One region of the Telluria sp. LT2P34 genome, then DNA from elsewhere that is predicted to be linked to it. Evidence: predicted binding sites of a transcription regulator. Region 1 holds the regulator's gene; the other holds the start of a gene.
The links. Region 1 encodes sigma-54, which starts transcription at its own class of promoters, with help from an activator protein. Its sites were predicted from a motif close to TGGCANGNAANCTGCTTT; they were not measured.
Positions count from the first base shown of each region.

Region 2: the regulator sigma-54 is predicted to act here: its motif matches at 1,860-1,877, upstream of AC56KZ_RS08850 (PEP-CTERM sorting domain-containing protein).

Region 1 is NZ_JCASIN010000007.1:18,308-22,345, reverse strand. It holds gene AC56KZ_RS17315 (enoyl-CoA hydratase/isomerase family protein) at 1-665, opposite strand, end outside; gene hpf (ribosome hibernation-promoting factor, HPF/YfiA family) at 753-1,106, opposite strand; gene AC56KZ_RS17305 (RNA polymerase factor sigma-54) at 1,171-2,643, opposite strand; gene lptB (LPS export ABC transporter ATP-binding protein) at 2,649-3,410, opposite strand; gene lptA (lipopolysaccharide transport periplasmic protein LptA) at 3,410-3,982, opposite strand; gene lptC (LPS export ABC transporter periplasmic protein LptC) at 3,998-4,038, opposite strand, start outside.
Region 2 is NZ_JCASIN010000002.1:674,630-678,667, reverse strand. It holds gene AC56KZ_RS08860 (DUF445 domain-containing protein) at 1-657, shown strand, start outside; gene AC56KZ_RS08855 (putative signal transducing protein) at 679-987, shown strand; gene AC56KZ_RS08850 (PEP-CTERM sorting domain-containing protein) at 1,038-1,811, opposite strand; tRNA gene AC56KZ_RS08845 (tRNA-Met) at 2,042-2,118, opposite strand; gene miaA (tRNA (adenosine(37)-N6)-dimethylallyltransferase MiaA) at 2,198-3,160, opposite strand; gene mutL (DNA mismatch repair endonuclease MutL) at 3,161-4,038, opposite strand, start outside.

The DNA.
Region 1 (4,038 bases):
AAGCGCGCGCCGAATGCGCGGATGGCGCCCGCCAGCTCGGCCCCGGGCGTCGTCTCGATCAGCGCGTTCAGTTCAGCCAGCTGGGCGCCCGGCACGAACACGTCGGCCAGCCCCACATATACAGCGTCGGCGGCGCCGATCGTGAGGCCGGTGAGGCCCAGGTAGTTGCCCAGTTGCCCAGGCGCGTGCGACAGGAAATGGCTGCCGCCGACGTCCGGGAACAAACCGATGTTCACTTCCGGCATCGCCATTTTCGTGCGGTCGGTGACGATGCGCAGGCCGGTGGCGGGTCCGCCCTGGGCTATGCCCATGCCGCCGCCCATCACCACCCCGTCCATCAGCGCGATATACGGCTTCGGATAAAAATGAACCAGGTGGTTCAGCGCGTATTCTTCCGTAAAAAAGTCTTCCAGCAGTGCGCTGCCGCCGGTCGGCGCCGCGTGGCCCGCCTCGTGGAAGAAGCGGATGTCGCCGCCGGCACACAAGGCTTTTTCGCTGCTGCTGGTGATCACGACGGCCTCGACCGCGGCGTCGTCGCGCCAGGCAAGCAGGGTTGCGCTCAGGCGCCGCACCATGGCGAGCGACAGCGAGTTGAGGGCCTTGGGGCGGTCGAGGGTAATCACGCCGGTGCCGTTGGCAACGCGGGTCAGGACATGGTCGGTCATGGTGGTTGGGCTTGTGGGAAAATCACCATTCTACCAACTGAAAAGGGCGCCTTCCGGCGCCCTTATTAGACGGTGCTTCGTTGCCGATCAGGCAGCAACAGCCTCTCCGCCTTCAGGTCGTCGCTTGAGCGACTCGTGACTATGGTTTTGCATGATGCTCTTGTACTTCATGACTTGGCGATCGAGCCTGTCCATCAGCAAGTCGATCGCGGCATACAGATCTTGCGCCACACTTTCCACGTGCACCATCTTCCCCGAGACGCGCAGGTTGATTTCGGCTTTTTGCCTTTTGTCTTTTTCGGTGAGGTTGTCGATGGCGAGGATGACGTGGGAGTCAATCACTTGATCGAAATGGCGGGTGATGCGTTCCAGCTTGTTCTGTACGTATTCACGGATGGCGGGTGTAACGTCGAGGTGGTGACCGCTGATAGTGAGATTCATACACACTCCTTTGAAAAAGAAACGGCTCACACAGCGCGCTTGGGTCGCGCGTGGCTGGCCGCTGTTACAAGGATTTGCGGAGACTGACTGGAGGAATTTTAAGTGCCTCGCGGTATTTCGCAACCGTTCGGCGCGCGATGACCATTCCTTGTTCACCGAGCATTTCCGCGATCTTGCTGTCGGATAATGGGTTCCTTGGGTCTTCTGCTCCTGTCAGTTGCGCGATGAGCGCCCGGATCGCCGTCGAAGAGGCTTCGCCCCCCGCTTCGGTGGCGACATGGCTTCCGAAGAAATACTTCAGCTCAAACATGCCGTGCGGGGTTAGCATGAATTTCTGAGTGGTTACGCGAGAAATGGTGCTCTCGTGCAGACCTAGTGTATCAGCAATCTCGCGCAGCACAAGGGGACGCATGGCAACCGCGCCATGGCTGAAAAAGTTGCGCTGACGCTCGACGATGGCCTGCGAAACACGCAGGATCGTGTCGAAACGCTGGCGCATATTTTTGATCAGCCACTTCGCTTCCTGCAACTGCGCGCTCATCTGTCCTTCGCCCTTGCCCTGCTTCAGCAGTGCCGCGTAGACATTGTTCACGCGCAGGCGCGGCATCACTTCGCCATTCAGCGTCACGCTCCAGCCGGTGCCCGTCTTGCGCACAATGACGTCCGGCACCACGTAGTCCGAGGTGCTCGACGCAAAAGCCGCACCCGGATGCGGATTGCACTGGCGAATCACGGCTTGCGCTTCGCGCAGGTCTTCGTCATCGCAATCGAGCGCCTTTTTCAGCTTGTTGAATTCGCGCTGGGCGAACCAGGTCAGGTAGCCCTCGACGATCTTCAGGGCCATGCGCCGCGTGACCATCGGCACGCCCGGCATTTGCCGGATCTGCAGCGCCAGGCACTCGCTGGCGCTGCGCGCGCCGACGCCGACCGGATCGAGGCTTTGCACCAGCGCCAGCGCGCAGCGCATTTCGTCCATGTCCACTTCCAGCTCTTCGGGCAGGCGCGCCAGGATTTCGTCGAGCGGTTCGTCGAGATAGCCGTTGTCGTCGATGGCGTCGATCACCAGTTCGGCCAGCGCGCGGTCGCGCACGCTCGCGCCCGTGACCCGGATCTGCTCCGACAGGTGCTCGCGCAGCGTGACGCCGATAGCGCCCAGCTGGGGGCGGCCATCGTCGTCGCCGTCGCTGCCCGGCGCGCGCGGCGCGTCGCCCCAGTCGGCATCGGCCTCGCCGCGCTCGACCTCGCCGCCGCCCTCCGCCGCATCGGCGCCCTCTGCCGGGGCCGCGGGTTCTTCTCCGCCTGGCGCCGGCGCATCCGGCGGCTGGGCGGGCGCGTCGTTGATGGCGCCGTCGGACAACAGGCGCACGGAATTGTCGAGCGGGTCGTCGATCCGCTCGAGCAAGGGATTATCCGACAGGATCTGCTCGAGCTCCTGCTGCAGTTCGATCGTGGACAGCTGCAGCAGGCGGATCGACTGCTGTAGCTGCGGCGTGAGCGCCAGGTGCTGCGAAGTCCGTAGTTGCAGGGATTGTTTCATGATACCTACATGCGGAAGTGTTCGCCGAGGTAGACACGTCGTACCGATTCGTCGGCGATGATGTCGTCAGGGCGGCCCGAGGCCAGCACGGCGCCCTGGTTGATGATGTAGGCGCGGTCGCAGATGCCGAGCGTTTCGCGCACATTGTGGTCGGTGATCAGGACGCCGATGCCGCGCTCCTTCAGGAAGCGCACGATGCGCTGGATCTCGATCACAGCGATCGGGTCGACGCCGGCAAAGGGTTCGTCGAGCAGCACGAAGCGGGGATTGGTGGCCAGCGCGCGTGCGATCTCGACGCGCCGCCGCTCGCCGCCCGACAAGGACAGCGCCTGGTTCTCGCGCAGCTTCTCGATCTGCAGTTCGGCCAACAGCGAATCGAGCCGCTCGTTGATCGCCGCCTTGGTCAGCGGCTTGCCCTCATCGGTGCGCTGCAGTTCCAGCACGGCGCGGATGTTGTCTTCCACGGTCAGCTTGCGAAACACCGACGCTTCCTGCGGCAGGTAGGACAGGCCCATCACCGCGCGCCGGTGGATCGGCAGGCTGGAAATGTCGGCGCCGTTGATTTCGATGGTGCCGGCGTCGGACGGCACCAGGCCGACGATCATGTAGAACGAGGTCGTCTTGCCGGCGCCGTTCGGCCCGAGCAGGCCGACGACTTCGCCGCAGCCCACTTCGAGCGACACGTCGCGCACGACCAGGCGCTTGCCGTAGCTTTTCTGCAGGCCCCGTACGACCAGGGTGCTGCGCGTGTCGCGGTCATCCTTCATTATTTTTTTCCTGCCGCTACCGCGGGCGCTGCCGTACGGCGCGGCGCGATGATCAGGGTGCCGCGCCCGCCGCCGGCCTTGGTCTGGCCGCTGGCGTCGTTGCGCACGGCGGCCACTTCGCGCCGGTTGTCGTAAGAGATGAAGGGGCCGACGAGTTCATTCGTCATGCGCCCGCCTTCGAGTTCCTTGACGACCGCTTTCGAGAACAGCTTGACCACCTCTTCGCGCTCTTCATATTCGATGCGCTCGGCCTGGCCTTCCATCCACAGGTCCGGCCCGCCGTCGCGCTTCTGGCGGAAGGTCGCCACGCGCCCCGGATTCGACGTCAGCGTCACGCTCATATAGCCTTCCGGCGTTTCCCGTACCAGCGCGCGGTCCGATTTCAGGGTCAGCGTGCCGCGCGTGACGATCACATTCCCGGTCAGGATGCGCGTCTGCGTCACTTCATCGACGTCGAGCGAATCGAATTCGACCACGGCCTGCTTGAGCGAGTCCGCCTTCTCGGCCGATACCGACAGCGACACCAGCGAAAGGAAAGCGGCGGCGAGCACATTGCGGAGGATGTTCTTCATATGTTCTTGTTCCTGTTATGGGGTAGGTGCGGAGCGGGAAGCGGCCGCGCGGCGCG
Region 2 (4,038 bases), on a different contig from region 1:
TCGTTCATCTCGCAAGGCATCGTCGACTGGCTGCGCGAAGAATATGCCTTCATTGAAAAGATCCTGCCGTCCGAACTGATCGGGCGCAAGGGCGCCGATATCGCGGTGCGCCTGGCATCGGGCATCCTGAGCAAGGTCGCCGCCGACCCCGATCACCCGTTGCGTGCGCGCTTCGATACGTTTACCAAAGAATTTATCGAGCGCCTGAAAGCCGATCCGGCCTTTTCAAGTAAAAGCGAAGAGATCAAGCATTACCTGCTGAACGACGACACCCTCAACAATTACCTGAAATCCCTGTGGGGCGATTTGAAGGCCTGGCTCAAGCGCGACCTCGACAGCCCCGAATCGACGCTGCGCGCACGCATGCAGGCCACCGGCGCCTGGCTCGGCAAGACCCTGGCCGAGGACCCGCAACTGCGCCAGTCGCTCAACGATAACCTGGAGTTGGCCGCACGCGCGGCCGCACCGGAATTCGCGGTCTATCTCACCCGGCACATCGCCGATACGGTGAAAAACTGGGACAGCGCGGAAATGTCGGAACAAATTGAACTCAATATCGGCAAGGATCTACAATTCATTCGCATCAATGGAACGATTGTCGGCGGCTTGATCGGGGTGGTGTTGTACCTGCTGTCGTCGCTGCCGGCCCTGCTGTAGTAAACCTTCACAGGAGAATTCATGGAACAGGCACTGAATGCTTGGCTGGCCGCGCACCCGGAAATCGAAGCGCTGCCGGGACGCGACCTGTTCATCGTCGCGCGTTACCTGGTTCCGATGGAGGCGACACTGATGCAGGGCTGCCTGGAAGCCTCGGGCATCCCGGCGGTCCTGGCCGACGCCCACCTGATGCAAACGGATTTATTGCTGGCGCCCGCGCTGGGCGGCGTGCGCGTGCTGGTGCCGGCCTCGTATGTGCAGCAGGCGCAGGCCGTGATCGAGGCATTCGGGCGCGGGGAATTCGAGCTCGATGAAGATGCGGCGGTATAAAAAAAGCCCCCGCGCAAGGCACAGGGGCAGTTCGACCAGCTAGCGGGATGTCAGGCCTTCTTGCGCTTGTAGCCGGCCATGCCGAGAGCGCCGATCAGCAGCAGCGCGATTGAACCCGGCTCAGGCACTTCCGAAACGGCGGTGGCGCCGAAGATGTTCAGGTGGATGCCGGAGGGCGAGGTACCATTGGCGATGAAGTCGAAGCTCTTCAGCTGGCGCGTTCCATCGACCACGAAACGGTGGCCGAACAGTGCCGGGTCGTTGGCATTTTCGTAGGTCGAGCCATCGGCGGTAAGGCGGTCGAGCGAGTCGGCGAGGTAATACGTATTCGCGTTCGCGTTGAAATCGTTGTACCAGTCATTGACCGTAACCAGGCGCGACAGCACGCTGCCATCCGCATAATTCAGCATCAGATTCATGGTCGCACTGCCGCCGCCGCTCATTGCCGCGACATGGATTTCCTTGTAAAAGCCGGCCAGCGTGAAGTTGACCGGCCCGTTGCCGGCGAACTGCAGCACGTTATTTCCGTTAGGGTTCAGGCCATAGCCAAGCTGCATCGCTGGACGGGATTTGTCGCCCTCGAAGAAGCCGGAGTCGACCAGGCCATTACCGCCAGCGCCTGCGACGGCGGTCGCCCGCGATTGCGTCATGAACACGAAATTGCCGCCGGCGTTATTCACGTCGAGCGAGGTCTGGGTGTTGTCACCGACATTGGCGACGCCGTCGATGTTGTAGACCGGGGCCAGGTCCAGCATGATCTCGCCAGCCTGGGCGAAAGAAGCGGATGCGCACAGTGCCGCCAGTAAGACTTGAATCGATTTCATCAGGATTTCCTCGTTATGGAGTTTGTTTTAATAAAGAACAATGTCCGTAATGCAAGGACTGTGCCAGCACGGCAAGTATTTGATTCAATTAGGAAATAATTATTGCTCTATTGCCAGCAATGAGAGGGTGTAAAGATTTTCGACAAGAATGTTGTCGCGGGCGATTGCGCAGGAGGACGCAAAAAAGCCCCGAAGCTGTTGTCAGCTCAGGGGCTCATCTGGAAATCCTGTGGTGGTGATAGGTGGACTTGAACCACCGACCCCAGCATTATGAGTGCTGTGCTCTAACCAACTGAGCTATATCACCAAGAGAACGCTATTATCCAAGGCGCCGCACGTTGTGTCAAGGCTGTGTGCACGGAGCAAGCACAGTTTTTGCCGACACTCTAGCGCGGCAAGCCCTGCAAGTGCGTCAACATCGCGCCCGCCGGATCGCGCCCGAGGAAGTCGATGACGATCCGGTCCGGCATCGCGCGCAGCCAGGTCAGCTGGCGCTTGGCGAGCTGGCGCGTGGCGATGATGCCGGTGTCAATCAGCGCCGCGCGGTCGATCTTGCCGTCCAGGTAATCCCAGGCCTGGCGGTAGCCGACGCAGCGCATCGACGGCAAATTCGGGCTCAGGTCGCCCCGGGCACGCAGGCGCGCCACTTCCGCCACCAGTCCGCCCTCGTCCGAGTCCCCCAGCATCTGCTCGAAGCGCAGCGCGATGCGTCGATGGAGCACGCTGCGATCCGGCGTCTCGAGCGCGAACGAGACCAGGGCGAAGGGCAGTTCGGGTTTCGCGCGCAGGGCGAGCAGGGCCGACATCGGCTTGCCGGTGAGTTCGATGATCTCCAGCGCGCGGTTGATGCGCTGGGCGTCGTTCGGCGCCAGCCGCTCGGCGGTGACCGGGTCGAGCGTGCGCAGCCTGGCGTGCATGCCGGGCCAGCCGATGCGCGCGGCTTCGGCGTCGAGGGCGGCGCGCACGGCGGTGTCGGCGGTCGGCAGGTCGTCCAAGCCCTCCACCAGCCCCTTGAAATACATCATCGTGCCGCCGACCAGCAGCGGCAGGCTGCCGCGCGCCACGATCTCGGCCACCAAGCGCAGGGTGTCGGTGCGGAACTGCATCACCGAATAGGCATCGAGCGGGTCGATGATGTCGATCAGGTGGTGCGGCACGCTGGCCAGTTCTTCAACCGTCGGCTTGGCGGTGCCGATGTCCATCTCGCGGTACACCAGGGCCGAGTCGACCGAGATGATCTCGACCGGGCGCTCGCGCGCGATGCGCAGTGCCGCCGCCGTCTTGCCCGAGGCGGTCGGGCCCATGATCGCCACCGCCAGCGGCTTGGCGCCCCTAGTGTCGAGCGCCATCTACTGACCGCGCAGGAACAGTTTGTCGAGCGCGGAGATCTCGAGCTGGACCCAGGTCGGGCGGCCGTGGTTGCACTGGTCGGCGCGCTCGGTGCCTTCCATCTGGCGCAGCAGCGCGTTCATCTCCGGGATGCTGAGGATGCGGTTGGCGCGCACCGCCGTGTGGCAGGCGAGGGTGCCGAGCAATTCGTTCCTGCGCTCGATCAGCACGCGCGAGCCGCCGTATTCGCGCACGTCGCGCAGCACGTCGCGCGCCAGCGTCTGGGCGTCGGCATTGCGCAGCAGTATCGGCACCGCACGCACGGCGAGGGTGGTCGGCGACAGCGCGGCGATGTCGAAGCCGAGCGCCTTCAAGGTGTCATGGTGGTCGGTGGCGGTGGCGACCTCGATCGCGTCGGCGAAGAAGGTGACCGGGATCAGCATCGCCTGCACCTGCATGTCCTGGCCCTCGACTTGGGCGTCGAGCGCATTCTTGAGCTGCTCGTACAGGATGCGCTCATGCGCCGCGTGCATGTCGACCAGCACCAGCCCCTTCGTGTTCTGCGCCAGGATGTAGATGCCGTGCAGCTGGGCCAGTGCGAAGCCGAGCGGGAAGTCGTCGTTGTTCGGTGCACTCGACATGACGGGCATCGGCATGGCTGAACCCGACTGCGCCGACTGCGCCGGCCGCTCGCCGGCGCCGGCGCCGGCGAACAAGGCGCCGTAGTTGGCGGTGCTCTGGGCGACACCCTGTTGCTCGGGCGCGTCCCAGCGGCTGCCGGCCGCGAAGGGGGAAGGCGAAAAAGTCTGGCTCAGCTGCGTCCCGAAGCCGGTCTGCTCGTGCGGCCGGCGCCAGTCGGCGGAAGACGAGGACGATGCGATAGCGCCCGCCGTCAGCG